3 regions of the Kitasatospora sp. NPDC097643 genome follow, and region 1 is predicted to be linked to each of the others. Evidence: predicted binding sites of a transcription regulator. Region 1 holds the regulator's gene; each other region holds the start of a gene.
What was found. Region 1 encodes HrcA, which represses chaperone genes, less so after heat shock. Its sites were predicted from a motif close to TTNGCACTCNGNNNNNCNGAGTGCNAA; they were not measured.
Positions count from the first base shown of each region.

Region 2: the regulator HrcA is predicted to act here: its motif matches at 2,770-2,796, upstream of groES (co-chaperone GroES).
Region 3: the regulator HrcA is predicted to act here: its motif matches at 2,013-2,039, upstream of ABTY15_RS22610 (FmdB family zinc ribbon protein).

Region 1 is NZ_JBEOSA010000050.1:15,885-21,360, reverse strand. It holds gene ABTY15_RS27300 (S41 family peptidase) at 1-838, opposite strand, end outside; gene ABTY15_RS27295 (16S rRNA (uracil(1498)-N(3))-methyltransferase) at 933-1,682, opposite strand; gene dnaJ (molecular chaperone DnaJ) at 1,776-2,915, opposite strand; gene hrcA (heat-inducible transcriptional repressor HrcA) at 2,992-4,026, opposite strand; gene htpX (zinc metalloprotease HtpX) at 4,276-5,193, shown strand; gene pspAB (PspA-associated protein PspAB) at 5,222-5,476, shown strand, end outside.
Region 2 is NZ_JBEOSA010000001.1:47,927-53,402, reverse strand. It holds gene ABTY15_RS00210 (polysaccharide deacetylase family protein) at 1-860, shown strand, start outside; gene ABTY15_RS00205 (THUMP-like domain-containing protein) at 857-2,044, opposite strand; gene ABTY15_RS00200 (hypothetical protein) at 2,062-2,379, opposite strand; gene ABTY15_RS00195 (hypothetical protein) at 2,376-2,690, opposite strand; gene groES (co-chaperone GroES) at 2,938-3,243, shown strand; gene groL (chaperonin GroEL) at 3,360-4,994, shown strand; gene ABTY15_RS00180 (LysR family transcriptional regulator) at 5,132-5,476, shown strand, end outside.
Region 3 is NZ_JBEOSA010000035.1:45,442-50,917, reverse strand. It holds gene ABTY15_RS22620 (potassium/proton antiporter) at 1-106, shown strand, start outside; gene ABTY15_RS22615 (MFS transporter) at 555-1,892, shown strand; gene ABTY15_RS22610 (FmdB family zinc ribbon protein) at 2,051-2,368, shown strand; gene ABTY15_RS22605 (hypothetical protein) at 2,664-2,933, shown strand; gene mscL (large conductance mechanosensitive channel protein MscL) at 2,964-3,383, shown strand; gene ABTY15_RS22595 (hypothetical protein) at 3,464-3,733, opposite strand; gene ABTY15_RS22590 (sigma-70 family RNA polymerase sigma factor) at 3,865-4,836, opposite strand; gene ABTY15_RS22585 (phosphatase PAP2 family protein) at 5,260-5,476, shown strand, end outside.

The DNA.
Region 1 (5,476 bases):
CGTCCAGCCGGCGCGGCTCGGCGCCGTCCAGGTCGTCCAGCAGCAACAGGTCGCCGGCCCGGTGGAAGACCACCCGGGTGCCGTCGGTGGTGGCGTTGCGGGCGTAGAAGCCGTCCGGGGAGGTGGTGTGGCGGCGCAGGTCGGAGCCGTCCGGGAGGCTGGAGTACAGCTCGCCGACGCCCTCGTGGTCGGAGAGGAAGGCGATCCTGCCGCCTTGCCCCCCGTCAGGACCGGCTACCCACAGCGGCGAGGAGAGCTGGCCGTCCAGCTCCTCGTGCACCCGGACGAACTCGTCCCGGCCGATCCACAGCTTGCCCGCCCGGCCGCCCCGGTAGCGCTTCCACCAGGCCGGCTCGCGGTTGTTGACGGTGCCCAGCAGCACCCGGTCGCCGCCCGGCTCGAAGGCCAGCCCGCCGACCGGCCCGTACGGCAGCCGCACCGACTCGCCGCCGTCCAGCGGCAGGGCGTGCGCCCAGGTGCGGCGCAGGGTGGCCTCGCCGGCGGTGGTGGTGGCGATCGGACGGCCGTCGGCCGTCCAGCCCTGGAGCTGGGTCTGGTCGCTGCCCCAGTGGGTCAGCCGCCGGGCCGGGCCGCCGTCCACCGGCACCACGTGCACCTCGGGCGCGCCGTCGCGGGCGGAGGTGAAGGCGATGTGCCGCCCGTCCGGAGAGAACCGGGGGTGGTGGACCGGCAGGTGGTCGGCGGTCAGCCGCCAGGCCCGGCCGCCGTCCAGCGGGGCCAGCCAGATGTCGTTCTCGGCGACGAAGGTGACCAGGTCACCGTGCAGATGGGGGTGGCGCAGGTAGGCGCCCGCTGGGGTGCTCAGGGGTTCCGTCACGCGGCCAGCGTAGGCACGTACGCGTACGACGCGCCCCGGTTTTCGCAGAGTCCCGCCCACCGGGCGAGCCGCACGCCCCCGGGGAGCCGCCGGCTCAGGACCAGCGGCCGGTGCGCCCGAGCAGCAGGGCCCCGGCGGCCACCCCGGCGGTCGAGGTGCGCAGCACCGAGGGGCCCAGCCGGTACGGCTTGGCCCCAGCCTCGGCGAAGGCCGTCAGCTCCTCCGGCGAGACCCCGCCCTCGGGCCCGACCACCAGCACCAGGTCCCCCGCCGCCGGCAGCGCGGCCAGCGCCAGCGGCTCGGCGCCCTCCTCGTGCAGCACGGCCGCGAACGCGGCCCGGGCCAGCACCGGCGCCAGCTGCCGGGTGGTCATCGGCTCGTGCACCTCGGGGAAGCGCAGCCGGCGGGACTGCTTGCCCGCCTCCCGGGCAGTGGCCCGCCACTTGGCGAGCGCCTTGGCGCCGCGGTCGCCCTTCCACTGGGTGATGCAGCGGGAGGCCGACCACGGGATCACCACGTCCACGCCGACCTCGGTCATGGTCTCCACGGCCAGCTCGCCGCGGTCGCCCTTGGGCAGCGCCTGGACCACGACGATCCGCGGCGCCGGCTCCGGCTCCCGCCGCACGGCCGCCACGGTGACCTCGATCGCGTCCTTGCCGTGCACCTGCGCGACGGTGCCGTCCACGCCCAGCCCCAGCCCGTCGGCCAGGGTGACCGCCTCACCGGCCGTCAGCCGCTTCACCGCGGCCGCGTGCCGCCCCTCCGGCCCGTCCAGGAGCACCACGGCGCCGGGCGCGGCGGCGGCGATCCGCTCGGTCTCGACGACGAAGACGGGGGCGGTCATGCGGGGAACCTCCGGGGCGGGGGGCGGAACGCGGACGGAACGGGAACGCGAAAGGGGTGCCGGGACCGGTCCCGGCACCCCTCCGCGGGACGGCTAGCGGCCGTTGAACGCGTCCTTCAGGCGCGAGAACAGGCCCTGCTGGCCGGGCGCGAACTGCCCGGACGGACGCTCCTCGCCGCGCAGCACCGCCAGCCGGCGCAGCAGCTCCTCCTGCTCGGGGTCGAGCTTGGTGGGCGTCTGCACCTCGACATGCACTATCAGGTCGCCCCGGCCGCCCCCGCGCAGGTGGGTGATGCCCCGGCCGTGCAGCGGGATCGACTGGCCGGACTGGGTGCCGGGCCGGATGTCGACCTCCTCCAGCCCGTCCAGGGTCTGCAACGGCACCTGGGTGCCGAGCGCGGCCGCCGTCATCGGGATGGTGACGGTGCAGTGCAGGTCGTCCCCGCGCCGCTGGAAGACCGCGTGGGTGGTCTCGGCGATCTCGACGTACAGGTCGCCGGCCGGGCCGCCGCCGGGGCCGACCTCGCCCTCGCCGGCCAGCTGGATCCGGGTGCCGTTGTCGACACCGGCCGGGATCTTGACGGTCAGGGTGCGACGGGCGCGGACCCGGCCGTCGCCGGCGCACTCCGGGCACGGGGTCGGCACGACGGTGCCGAAGCCCTGGCACTGCGGGCAGGGGCGGGAGGTCATGACCTGGCCGAGGAACGACCGGGTGACCTGGGAGACCTCGCCCTTGCCGCGGCACATGTCACAGGTCTGCGCCGAAGTGCCCGGCGCGGCGCCCTCACCGTTGCAGGTGGTGCAGGTGACGGCCGTGTCGACCTGGAGCTCCTTGGTGGTGCCGAAGGCGGCCTCCTCCAGGGTGATCTCCAGCCGGATCATGGCGTCCTGGCCGCGCCGGGTGCGCGAGCGCGGGCCGCGCTGGCCGGCGGCGGCGCCGAAGAAGGCGTCCATGATGTCGGAGAAGCCGAACCCGGCCGCGCCCGCGCCGAAGCCCGCTCCCGCGCCGCCGCCCGGGGACAGCGGGTCGCCGCCGAGGTCGTAGACCTGGCGCTTCTGCGGGTCGGAGAGCACCTCGTAGGCGGCGTTGATCTCCTTGAACCGCTCCTGCGTCTTCGGGTCCGGGTTGACGTCCGGGTGCAGTTCGCGTGCCAGGCGCCGGAACGCCTTCTTGATCTCGTCCTGCCCCGCATCCCGTCGGACGCCGAGTACCGCGTAGTAGTCCGTGGCCACCAAATGCTCCGCTTGTTCCGCCTGTAGTAGTGCTGCGACTGGACACCACCGTTAGAAATCTAACGGCGGTCGATTGCTACGACTCGGCCAGGATCTGACCCACGTACCGCGCCACCGCTCGCACCGCCCCCATTGTGCCCGGGTAGTCCATCCGGGTCGGACCGATCACACCCAGTTTGGCCACGCTCTCGTCGCCCGAACCGTAACCGACCGACACCACCGAGGTGGAATTCAGCCCCTCGTAGGCGATCTCCCGCCCGATCCGGACCGTCATCCCGGCGTCCGCGGTCTCACCCAGGAGGCGGAGCAGGACGACCTGTTCCTCCAGCGCCTCCAGCACCGGCTGGATGGTGAGCGGGAAGTCGTGCCCGAAGCGGGTCAGGTTGGCCGTGCCGGCCAGCATGATCCGCTCCTCGTTCTGTTCGGCGAGCGCCTCGAACAGCGTCGCCAGGACGGTGGTGACGGTCGGCCGGTCGGCCTGCTCGACCATCGCCGGCAGCTCCTCCAGCAGCCCCGGGACGTCCGGCAGGCGCTGGCCGACGGCCCGCACGTTGATCCGGGCCCGCAGGTCCGCCAGCAGGGTCTCGCCGACCGTGCCCGGGCAGTCCACCAGCCGCTGCTCGACCCGGCCGGTGTTGGTGATCAGGACCAGCATCACCTTGGCCGGCGCCAGCGCCACCAGCTCGATGTGCCGGACGGTGGACCGGGACAGCGAGGGGTACTGGACCACCGCGACCTGCCGGGTCAGCTGGGCGAGCAGGCGCACCGTCCGCGCGACCACGTCGTCCAGGTCGACGGCGCCGTCCAGGAAGTGCCGGATCGCCCGGCGCTCGGGGGCGGTCATCGGCTTGATCTCGGCCAGCTTGTCGACGAACAGGCGGTAGCCCTTGTCGGTGGGGATGCGCCCGGCGCTGGTGTGCGGCTGGTGGATGTATCCCTCCTCCTCCAGCGCCGCCATGTCGTTGCGGACGGTGGCCGGGGAGACCCCGAGGTTGTGCCGTTCCACCAGCGCCTTGGAGCCGACCGGCTCCTCGGTGCCCACGTAGTCCTGGACGATCGCGCGGAGCACGGCGAGCTTGCGGTCGTCCAGCTGGCGGACCTCTCCGGCCATGGGGCACGCACCTCCGTCTTCGCACGTTGTCCGTTGTGTGTCCGTTGTGGCTGGTGCCCCCGGAGGACCGGGGCCTTGGCACTCTGAACACACGAGTGCCAAAACCGTACCTGCCAGTGTACGGCCCGGGTCCGACGGCAGGAACGGCCCGGCCGGGGTGATCCTGCCCGCAGTTCCCGGCGCGGGGGTGGTGCCGAGGGGCCGTCCGGGTGGCAGCATCGATAGCGACGGCGAACGGAGGAGCAAGCGATGTCGAGCTCGGGCCAGCACACCCGTTTCGCGCCGGACCGCGGACTGACCGGCCGGATGGTCGCGACCATGTTCGTGATCGGGCTGCTGTACGTCGGATTCACCGGCCTGCTGATCGCGCTGCTGCGCGGCGCCTGGCCGCTGATCGTGCTGATCTCCGGCGGGCTCTTCGTGGCCCAGTTCTGGTTCAGCGACAAGATCACCGAGCGGGCGATGGGCGCCCACCAGGTGACCCCGGAGCAGTACCCCCAGCTGCACGGCACCATCGACCGGCTCTGCGCGCTCGCCGACATGCCCAAGCCCCGGGTGGCGGTCGCCGACAACGACATGCCGAACGCCTTCGCCACCGGCCGCAACCCGCAGAACGCCGTGGTGTGCGTCACCACCGGCCTGCTGCGCCGGCTGGAGCCGGAGGAGCTGGAGGGCGTGCTCGCGCACGAGCTGTCCCACGTCGCCCACCGGGACGTCGCGGTGATGACGGTGGCCGGCTTCCTCGGCGTCCTCGCCGGGGCGATGACCCGGATCGCGATGTACGGCGGGTTCCTCGGCGGCCGCAACAACAACGACCAGAACGCGGCCATCGCCGCCCTGATCATCCCGCTGGTGTCGATGGTGGTCTACGCGATCAGCTTCCTGCTCACCCGGCTGCTCTCCCGCTACCGGGAGCTCGCCGCCGACCGGGCCGCCGCCCAGCTCACCGGCCGGCCCAGCGCCCTCGCCTCGGCGCTGACCAAGGTGACCGGGCAGATCGCCGCCATCCCCAGCAAGGACCTGCGCCAGGCGCAGCCGTACAACGCCTTCTACTTCGCCCCCGCGCTGAGTGCCCGGGACGCCGCCACCCAGCTGTTCTCCACCCACCCGACGCTGGAGAAGCGGCTGGCCCAGCTGGCGAAGATCTCCGAGCAGCTCGGCCGCTGACGCCCGTTCCCGTCGAGAGAGGACCGCCGTGGGATTCCTGGACACCCTGTTCGGCCGCACCAAGCCGGTCAAGCCCGACCTCGACCAGCTGTTCGGCGTGCCGTCCGCCGCGCTCACCCTGGAGGCCGGGGCGGGCTTCAGGCCCACCGGGCTCGGCTCGGTCTGCTTCGCCGCCGTCGAGGGCGCGGCCTTCGGCCAGGTCGAGCAGCAGGTCCACGAGCTGCTGGACGCCGACACCGGGCGCGGCGGCGTGCCCGTCGAGGCCTCCAAGGACGACTACGGC
Region 2 (5,476 bases), on a different contig from region 1:
TGCTGGCCGCCGCCACCGGCTGCGGCGGCAACGACGGCGGGGAGGGCAAGGCCGCGCCGGCCGCCACCACCGCGGCCGCACCCCAGCCGGCCGGCGGCACCGCCGCGCCCGCCGCCACCGCGGCCGGCACGCCCGCCCCGGCCCCGGCCGGCGGGGACGCGGCGGCGTGGGCGAAGTGGAAGCTCACGCCGCTGGCACCGGCCCCCGCGGCGCCCGCCGACAAGCCCATCAAGCTCGAACGGACCGGTACCGTACCGGTGTTCAGCGAGGTGAAGACGAGCGACAAGGTCGTCTTCATCACCATCGACGACGGCGCCGAGAAGGACCCGAAGTTCGTCGAGATGCTGACCGACCTCAAGGTGCCGATCTCGATGTTCCTGACCCGGGACATCGTCAAGAACGACTACGGCTACTTCAAGCCGCTCCAGGCGCTCGGCAACCACGTCCAGAACCACACCGTGGACCACCCGGTGATGAGCAAGATCCCGGCCGAGAAGCAGAAGTCCGAGGTCTGCGACGCGCAGTCCGCGCTCACCCAGCAGTACGGCGCCGCCCCGCTGCTGTTCCGCCCGCCGTTCGGCGACGGCGCCAACACCCCGGTGCTGAACACCTCGGTGCAGCAGTGCGGGCCGCGCGCGATCGTGCTCTGGCGCGAGTCGATGCAGATCCACGACATGCAGTACCAGGCGGCGGACAAGAAGCTGAAGCCCGGCGACATCATCCTGGCGCACTTCCGCGGCCCGAAGGAGCTCAAGGGCGCGACGATGACCCAGATGTTCGCCGACCTGCTGGCCCGGATCCAGGAGCAGGGCTTCGCGGTGGCCCGGCTGGAGGACTACATCCAGCCGCCGGCCTCCTAGACCTGGACCTGCGGGGCCTGGACGGGCTGACCGAGCATCATCAGCGGGCCGTGGTCGGTGCGGCTGAGGATCACCGTGACGGTGTTCGGCCCGGAGGGCTTGAGCTGACGGCGCAACTCCTCGGGGGTGATCGCCATCCCGCGCTTCTTGATCACCACCGTGCCGACGCCGCGCTCGCGCAGCAGCGCCTTCAACTTCTTGATGTGGAACGGCAGCACGTCGGTGAGCTCGAAGGCGTGCGCGTACGGGGTGGCGACCAGTTCGTCCGAGGTCAGGTAGGCGATCTTCGGGTCGATCAGCCGGCCGCCCACCTGCTCGGCCACCTCGGCCACCAGGTGGGCCCGGATCACCGCGCCGTCCGGCTCGTACAGGTAGCGCCCGACCGGGCCGGCGGGCGGGTCGGGCAGGTCGCCGCCGGTGAGGCTGGCGCCCTGCGGCAGCAGGGTGGCGCGGTGCGGGCGGGCGGCCCTGGTGCCGAACCACAGCACCGCCTCCTTGACGTCGCCATGGTCGGAGACCCACTCCGCCTCGGCGTCCGCCGGGACGGCCTCGTGCGGGATGCCCGGCGCGACCTTCAGCGCGCCGATCGGGGTCCGGCGCCCGGCCGCGATCGCCCAGGAGAGCGGCGGGGCGTACGCCTCCGGGTCGAACACCCGGCCGCGCGAGGTCCGGCGGGCCGGATCGGTGAACACCGCGTCGTAGCCGGAGACGTCCACCTCGGCGACGTCCGCGCAGCGCACCTCGACCAGCTCGGACAGGCCCAGCGCGGCGGCGTTGGCGGCGGTGGCCGCGCAGGCCGCCGGGTCCTTGTCGACGGCCAGCACCTCGATCCCGGCCCGGGCCAGCGCCAGTACGTCCCCGCCGATCCCGCAGCACAGGTCGGCCAGCCGGCGCACCCCGAGCCCGGCGAACCGGGCGGCCCGCCACTCGGCCACGCTGCGCCGGGTGGACTGCTCGACGCCGTTGGGCGTGAAGTACATCAGGTCGGCGTCCGCCCCGAACTTCGCCCGCGCCCGCTGCCGCAGCCGGGCCTGCCCGAACGCCGCCGACACCAGCCCGGCCGGGTGCTCCCGTCGCAGCCGGGTGGCCAGCGCCAGCTCCTCCTCGGGCGTGAACTCGCGCAGCTCGGCGAGCAGGGCCTGGCCCTCGGGGGTCAGCAGGGGCTGGAGGTTCTCGGTGTCCACGAGGTCATTCTGACCGGTCACAGGAGGCCGAGCTCAACAGCCAGCCAGAACCCCAGCGGCCAGAGGAACGGCGCCGCCGCGGTGACGTACGGCGCGATCCGGTACCCGAGCCGCCAGCAGCCCCGGGCGGTCCAACCCGCCAGCAGGAGCAGGATCGCGGCACCGGTCGCCGTGGCCGTGTACGTCGAGGTCACCGTGTGGTCGCGCTGCGTCAACATGACCAGGCCGATCACGATCGCTCCGGCGTAGATCACCGTGCCCGTGGCCAGGAGCACCAACAGGGAGAGCAGCAGGTCCGCCGACCAGTGGATACGCGGGCGCGCGGGTCGGTTCACCACAGCAGCCCGGAGCCCGCGAGGGCGGGCAGCAGTCCCGGGGCGATGACGGAGGCGGCCGGTACGAGCAGGTAGCCGGCCCGCCAGCTGCGCAGGAACACGACGACGGGCAACGAGCAGCCGATGACCAGCCCGGACAGCCCGGCGACCGACAGGATCAGGTCCTGGTCGTCGCTGGCGGCCTCGGCGAGTCCGCCGACGAGCACGAAGGTGCCGACCGGGAGGGCGCCGAGCAGTGGCAGGACGACGAGGAGCGCGAGCAGGGCGTCCTTCAGCCGGGACGGGCCGATCCGTAACTGAGTGGCGGTCATGGTGGGGAGTCTGCCCAAGGGCGGGCGCTCGCACATGAGTACGGCTACTCATCCGTAGACCGGGATCCCGGGCGCGCCGTTGGCACTCTGGTTGACTGAGTGCTAACACCCGCCTATGGTCGTCCTTGGCACTCTCCACTGGGGGAGTGCTAACGCGATGACGCGTGTCTGACCCCCGCGACGGCAGGCTCGCAGGTTCGCCCCTACCCGTTAGAAAACCCCGTAATCTCCGAAGGGGAGCTCGGACGTGACCACCAGCAGCAAGGTTGCCATCAAGCCGCTTGAGGACCGCATTGTGGTCCAGCCGCTCGACGCCGAGACGACCACGGCCTCCGGCCTGGTCATCCCGGACACCGCCAAGGAGAAGCCCCAGGAGGGCGTCGTCCTGGCCGTCGGCCCGGGCCGCTTCGAGGACGGCCAGCGTCTGCCGCTCGACGTCGCCGTCGGTGACATCGTCCTGTACTCGAAGTACGGCGGCACCGAGGTGAAGTACCAGGGCGAGGAGTACCTCGTCCTCTCCGCCCGCGACGTTCTCGCGATCATCGAGAAGTAAGTCGTTCCGACCCGCCCCGGATCCGTGTCCCAAGTGACAGGGGCCCGGGGCGTGGTTGTTGGTTCACGTAGTTCGGCGGCCGGTGGGCCGGCCGCAGCCCCGAGGGAATAGGGAACATGGCGAAGATCCTGCAGTTCGACGAGGACGCCCGCCGCTCGCTGGAGCGCGGTGTCAACAAGCTGGCCGACACCGTCAAGGTGACCATCGGCCCCAAGGGCCGCAACGTCGTCATCGACAAGAAGTTCGGCGCCCCGACCATCACCAACGACGGTGTCACCATCGCCCGTGAGGTCGAGCTGGACGACCCGTACGAGAACCTTGGCGCGCAGCTCGTCAAGGAGGTCGCCACCAAGACCAACGACGTCGCGGGTGACGGCACCACCACCGCCACCGTGCTGGCCCAGGCCCTGGTCAACGAGGGCCTGCGGAACGTCGCCGCCGGCGCCGGTCCGGCCGCCCTGAAGAAGGGCATCGACAAGGCCGTCGCCGCCGTCTCCGAGCACCTGCTGTCGGTGGCCCGCGAGATCGAGGGCAAGGACGACGTCGCCGCCGTCGCCTCCCTCTCCGCCCAGGACACCCAGGTCGGCGAGCTGATCGCCGAGGCGATCGACAAGGTCGGCAAGGACGGTGTCATCACCGTCGAGGAGTCGAACACCTTCGGCGTGGAGCTGGACTTCACCGAGGGCATGCAGTTCGACAAGGGCTACCTGTCGCCGTACTTCGTCACCGACGCGGAGCGGCAGGAGGCGGTCCTGGAGGACCCGTACATCCTGATCAACCAGGGCAAGATCTCCTCCATCCAGGAGCTGCTGCCGCTGCTCGAGAAGATCCTCCAGGGCGGCACCTCCAAGCCGCTGCTGATCATCGCCGAGGACGTCGACGGCGAGGCGCTGTCCACCCTCGTGGTGAACAAGATCCGTGGCACCTTCAACGCCGTCGCCGTCAAGGCCCCGGGCTTCGGTGACCGCCGCAAGGCGATCCTCGGCGACCTGGCCACCCTGACCGGCGGCACGGTGATCTCCGAGGAGGTCGGCCTCAAGCTCGACCAGGCCGGTCTGGACGTGCTGGGCACCGCCCGCCGCGTGACCATCACCAAGGACGAGACCACCATCGTCGAGGGTGCCGGCGACAGCGAGGCCGTGGCCGGCCGCGTCGCCCAGATCAAGGGCGAGATCGCCAACACCGACTCCGACTGGGACCGCGAGAAGCTGCAGGAGCGCCTGGCCAAGCTGGCCGGCGGCGTCTGCGTCATCAAGGTCGGCGCCGCCACCGAGGTGGAGCTGAAGGAGCGCAAGCACCGCCTGGAGGACGCCATCTCGGCGACCCGCGCCGCGGTCGAGGAGGGCATCGTCGCCGGTGGTGGCGCCTCCCTGGTCCACGCCGCCAAGGTGCTGAACGACGGCCTGGGCCTGTCGGGTGACGAGGCGACCGGTGTCGCGGTCGTCCGCAAGGCGCTGCACGAGCCGCTGCGCTGGATCGCCCAGAACGCCGGCCTGGAGGGCTACGTCATCACCTCCAAGGTCGCCGAGCTGGAGCTCGGTCAGGGCTACAACGCGGCCACCGGCGAGTACGGCGACCTGGTGAAGGCCGGCGTCATCGACCCGGTCAAGGTCACCCGCTCCGCCCTGGAGAACGCCGCCTCGATCGCCTCCCTGCTGCTCACCACCGAGACCCTCGTGGTGGAGAAGAAGGAGGAGGAGGCCGACAACGGTCACGGCCACTCGCACGGCGGGCACGGCCACTCCCACTGACGCCTGATCAGTGACCGGAGGCCCGGTCCGCTCCTTCGGGGGAGCGGACCGGGCCTCCGGCGCGTGCGGGGCACGCGTTTCCCGTTCAACTATCAGTTGAATTTTGCTTACAGCAAAGCTTGCCTTATAACTGAGGCATGATCGAGGCCCGCCATCTGCGCGTCCTGCGCGCCGTCGCCCGGACCGGCTCCTTCTCCGCCGCCGCCCGCGAGCTGGGCTGTACGCAGCCCGCCATCAGCCAGCAGATGAAGGCCCTGGAGAAGTCGGTGGACACCCCGCTGGTGGTCCGTTCCGGCCGGGGGATGCAGCTCAGCGAGGCCGGGCGGGTGCTGCTCAAGCACGCCACCGGGATCCTGGCCGGGCTCTCCGCCGCCGAGGAGGAGGTCGCGGCGATCGCCGGGCTGCGGGCCGGTCGGGTGCGGCTGGTCTCCTTCCCGACCGCGAGTTCCACCCTGGTGCCGCCCGCGGTCGCCCGGCTGCGG
Region 3 (5,476 bases), on a different contig from region 1:
CGAGCTGCTGGTGGTCACCACGGACGAGGTCGGCGAGGCGGCGGAGCGGCGGCTGCGGGCCGTCGACAAGGGCGGCAAGCTGGCGGGGTGGCTCACCGGGCGGTGAGGGCCCGCGGGCGGGGAGGCCTTATGGGCGGGGATTGCTTGCTGGCGTGATTCTGAGGCCTTAACCCTCCGTTCACCTTCAATCGGCAGGACAATTTTGGATCTGCCCTGTAGTGTGGGGGTGAGCGCGACATCTACGCGCGTAACTGTATGATGGAGAGACCAAACCCAGCATCTGCCTGACGCAGAGTTGGCGCGACCGCTCGGCGGCCGCGGCCCGGCCCCGGCCACCCCGCCGGACCGGCCCGGTATCTACCCCGGTCGACGCGCGAGAGGACGACTCTCGGCGCCGTCGGGGCCACACCATGCCCTGCCGCGCTACCAGGCAGCAGGAAGGACCGACCGTGACGGCCCGCCGAACGGTCGACAGCGTCGAGGAGACCACCACCTCGCCCGGCGCCACCAGCACGCACGACACCGCGGCGCCCGCCCGCGCCGGGTACGGGACGCTGCTGCGCACGCCCGGCGCCTGGACGTTCCTGGCGCCCGCGTTCATCGCGCGACTGCCCTACGCGATGCTCAGCATGGGCATCCTGCTGCTCGTCAAGGAGACCCACGGCTCCTACGGCACCGCCAGCACCGTCGCGGCCGTCGCGGCCGTCGCCCAGGCCCTGATCGGCCCGCAGACCGGGCGGCTCGCCGACCGGTACGGCCAGGCCGCCGTGCTGGTCCCGACCGTTGTGGTGCACGCCGCCTCGGTCGGCACGCTGATCGCGCTGGCGCTCGGCCACGCGCCGGCCTGGAGCCTGTTCCTGGCCGCCGCCCCGGCCGGGGCGAGCATCCCCCAGATCGGCGCGATGGTGCGCGCCCGCTGGGTCGCCACCTTCGCCGCCGAGGGCGCGTCCGCTTCGTCCGCGGCCAAGGTGAGCACCGCGTTCGCCTTCGAGTCCGTGACGGACGAGTTCACCTTCGTGATCGGCCCGATCCTGGCCGCCGCCATCGCCACCTCGGTCAGCCCCTCGACCGGGCTGGTCGTCGAGGCCGCGCTGACCTTCGTCGGCGGCCTGGCCTTCGCCGCCCAGCGGCGCACCGCGCCCGCCCGGGTGGCGCCGGTGGCCGGCGCCCGCCGGGTCTCCGCGCTCTCCTCGCCGGGCGTCCGACTGCTGGCCGGCACCTTCCTCGGGGTCGGCGCCGTGTTCGGCGGCATGCAGGTCTCGGTGAACGCCTTCGCCGACTCGGTCGGGCAGCACGGCGCCGCCGGCACCGTGTACGGGATCTTCGCCGGCGGCTCGATGCTGGCCGGCGTGCTGTACGGCGTGATCGCCTGGCGGCGGGCCGTCCAGCACCGGATGATCATGAGCTACGGCCTGCTGGTGCTGGGCTGCTCGACGCTGTGGGCGATGCCCAACCTGGTCGCGCTGTCGGTCGCCGGGCTGGTCTGCGGCCTGGCCATCGCACCGACCCTGATCAGCGGCTACACCCTGGTCGAGACGCTCGTCGAGGACGGCGCCAAGACCGAGGCCTTCACCTGGCTGACCGGCGCCATCGGCCTCGGCCTGGCCACCGGCTCGATGGCGGCCGGGCGACTGATCGACGGGCACGGGGCCTCGGCCGGGTTCGTGGTGCCGGTGGCCGGCGCCGGGCTGGGCCTGCTGGCGCTGGTCTCGCTGCGGCACCTGCTGGTCGCGCCGGGCGCCGCGCGGCGTGGTGGCGGGGTCAGCACGGTGGTCGCCGGCTCGGACGTCGGCGCGGGTGTCTCCGCGGGCGCGTCCGCGGGTGTGTCCGCGGGTGTGTCCTCGTCGGAGCGGGCCGGGGCGCCGCAGCTGGTGGGCGCCGCCAAGGGCTGAGCGGGTGCGTGGCGGCGGTGGCAGGAGGTGCGCCGGGGGCGGTTCACGGCCCGGATCCCGGCTCATCTCACATCGGAGTCGCTGGACTGATCCAGCGGAATACCGCATCATTGACCATCGTTAGCACTCATCAGGCGAGAGTGCCAGGAGGAAGACAAGTGCCCACGTACCAGTACCAGTGCACCGAGTGCGGCAACGGCCTGGAGGCGGTGCAGAAGTTCACCGACGAGGCACTGACCACGTGCCCCGACTGCCAGGGGCGGCTCCGCAAGGTCTTCTCGGCCGTGGGTGTGGTCTTCAAGGGCTCCGGCTTCTACCGGACCGACAGCCGTTCGTCCTCCAGCAGCTCGGTGAGCTCTGGCTCCTCGTCCGGCTCCTCGGCGTCGTCCTCCTCGACGGCGTCCTCGGGCTCCTCGTCGAGCTCGTCGTCGAGCGGCTCGACCAGCTCGGCCAGCCCGGCTCCGGCCGCGAGCTGACCACGGCTCCGGCCGACCTCAGCACGGGAAAGGCCCGTCGACCCCGCAGCGCGCGGGGGCGGCGGGCCTTTCGCCTGCCCGGCCGCCCCGTTCCGGTCTGTCGGTGCGGGGCGCCTTCGTCAGCATGGAACGACCCGATCCGCTCGCACGGGTGAACGAAGTTGTCCACAGGCCCGAGTTGTCCACAGGCTGCGGATAGCCGCTTCCCGGGGCGGCTCCGGGCCCTCATCGTGGGGGTCACCAGAGACCGACCAGCCCCGGCCGGGCGGTCGCCCGACGACCCCGGTGGTGACCGATGACGACCATGAGCCTCTCCGTTCCGCTGCCCCCGCCCGCCGTCCCGCCCCGGCAGGAGGTGCCGAGCTTCCCGCCGATCCGGCGCGGGGCCGGCCGGTGGCACCGCTGGCGGCGCGCCGTGCGGCGGTGCGGCGGGGTGCCCGCCCTGGTGCTGCTCGCGGTGGCCGCGGCACTCGCGGCCGGGCCCGCGCGGGCCGGGCTGCCGCCCCCGGCCGGTGCGGTGGGCCGAACGGGTTGTCAATCCCAGGCTGCGGAAGATCACCCGTAACCCAGGAACGACTCCGTCGTTCGAGGCGGCATGAAGGGCTTCAAGGAATTCCTGCTGCGTGGAAATGTCGTCGAACTCGCCGTCGCCGTCGTCATCGGCGCGGCCTTCACCAACATCATCAACGCCTTCGTGAAGGGCGTGATCAATCCGATCGTCGGCGTGTTCGGGACGAAGGACCTGGGGTCCTACAGTTCCTGCCTCAAGGGGCCCTGCGAGGTGAGCGCCACCGGCGAGGTGTCATCCGGGATCCTCATCCTCTGGGGATCGGTGCTCAGCGCCGCATTGCAGTTCCTGATCACCGCAGCCGTCGTCTACTTCGTCCTGATCGTGCCCATGAACAGGCTCGCCGCCAGGCGCAAGACCCTCGCCGAGGTGGCCGCGGAGGCCGAGGCCAAGGAGGTCCAACTGCTCACCGAGATCCGCGACGCGCTGGTCGCCCCGCTGGGCTGACCGCAGCGATGGGGAAGGGGAAGAGGAGGAAGCGGGAAGGAGGAGGAGGGAGGGAAGGCGGGGGGTGGGGGGGTGGGGGGTCAGTCCCCGTGGTGCGGCGGGCGCTGGCTCAGGTACCAGTCCAGCCCCCGCCCACCGCTCTCCCCCGCGCCCGCGCCCGGGCGCTCACCCCAGCCGGTGTCGGTGTCGTCCCGGGACTGCTGGTCCAACGGGTCCCGGAAGATCAGCCGGGCCTTCGCCGGGGCCCGGCGAAGGCCCGGCCGGCCCGGCTGACCCGACTCGCCCGGTTGCTGCCCCTGCTCCCGCGCCTCGTCCTGCCCCTGCTCCCGCTGCGGCTCCTGCTCGCTCATCCTGTCCCCACTCCACTTGCTCGCCCGAATCGTCCTGTCCCTCCAGCCTAAGAGCCCCGTGGCATGCCGCGGGCCCCGGTGCGGAGTGCTCCGCGCCAGGGCCCGGTGGGATTCGGGGCCTTCGGGACCGGTCAGGCCGCCTCGAAGCCCGCGTGGTCGGCGATCTTCTTCAGCTCGGCCAGCGCGTGCTTCTCGATCTGGCGGATCCGCTCACGGGTCAGGCCGTGCTGCTTGCCCACCTCGGTGAGGGTGCGCTCGCGGCCGTCCTCCATCCCGTAGCGGGAGCGGATGATCGAGGCCGTGCGGTCGTCCAGCCGCCCGATGAGGTCGTCCAGCTCCTCCCGGCGGAGCATGACCATCACGGCGTCCTCGGGGGACGTCGCCCCGGTGTCCTCAACCAGGTCGCCGAACTGGGTCTCGCCCTCGTCGTCGACCGACATGTTGAGGCTGACCGGGTCGCGGGCCCAGTCCAGCACGTCCTTGATCCGGGCCTCGGTGGTGTCCAGCTCGGCCGCGATCTCGGCCGGCTCGGCCTCGCGGCCCAGCTCCTTGGACTTCTCGCGCTGCACCCGCCGGATCCGCCCCAGCTCCTCGACCAGGTGCACGGGCAGCCGGATCGTGCGGGACTGGTCGGCGATCGACCGGGTGATCGCCTGCCGGATCCACCAGGTCGCGTAGGTGGAGAACTTGAAACCCTTGGCGTAGTCGAACTTCTCGACGGCGCGCACCAGGCCCGCGTTGCCCTCCTGGATGAGGTCCAGCAGCGGGAGGCCGCTGCGCGGGTACCGGCGGGCAACCGCGACCACGAGCCGGAGGTTGGAGCGGATGAAGACGTCCTTGGCGCGCTCGGCGTCGTCGGCTATCGCCTCCAGCTCCTCGCGCGTGACGCCCTCGGGGAGCTCGCCCTCGTCCAGCAGGTGCTGGGCGTACACGCCGGCCTCGATCCGCAGCGAGAGCTCGACCTCCTCGGCGGCATCGAGCAGGGGCGTCCTGGCGATCTCGTCGAGGTACATGCCGACCAGGTCGCGGTCGGCCTCAAGGTTGGTCGGGCGGGCCGCGCGAGTCCGGTCGGCCCTGTCGCGAACGACGGCACGGGTGGCCATGCTTGCTCCCTTTGCTGGTGTTGCCGAGGTCTGCCTGCCTGCCCGAGAGGGCAAGAAGTGCGGGCCCGGAGGGGCTCACACGTAACGATCCAACGAACAGAATCCGGACAACATTCCCAAGTCACTCAGATTCTTCCCGCCGATGCAGTATCCTGCCGGTTTTCACACCGGTCCTGGACGCTGAGTGACCGGTCGGGCACCTCGGGTGCCGCTCGGGCGACCACTTCGGAACGCTTCCGCCACCGGACCCACACGCGTTCGCCGCCCCACCCGGTGAACCCGCGAACGGCCGCGGACGTTCCCGTACGCCCCGGCTCCCGCCCGCTCCCGCGCCCCGGCGCACGCAGGTCCTCCCCACAAAAGATGCCAAATCGCTATCGCCCCGGCGCCCGATCGGTCTGGGACACTGGGAAGGTGTCAGCCATGCACCTGACCAACAGCTCGACCTCCGTCACCGCGCGTCACCGCCGTCTCCTCCGGGACTCGGCCGTCGCGGTGGTCTGCGCCGCGCTGTTCGGGCTCCTCGCCGTTCTGGTGACGCGGCACTGGCAGCCGCTGGAGCGGTTCGACCTGGGCTGGGTCGGCGAGCTGCACCGGTACGCCCGGGACCACAAGATCTGGACCGCCTCGGTGCAGACGC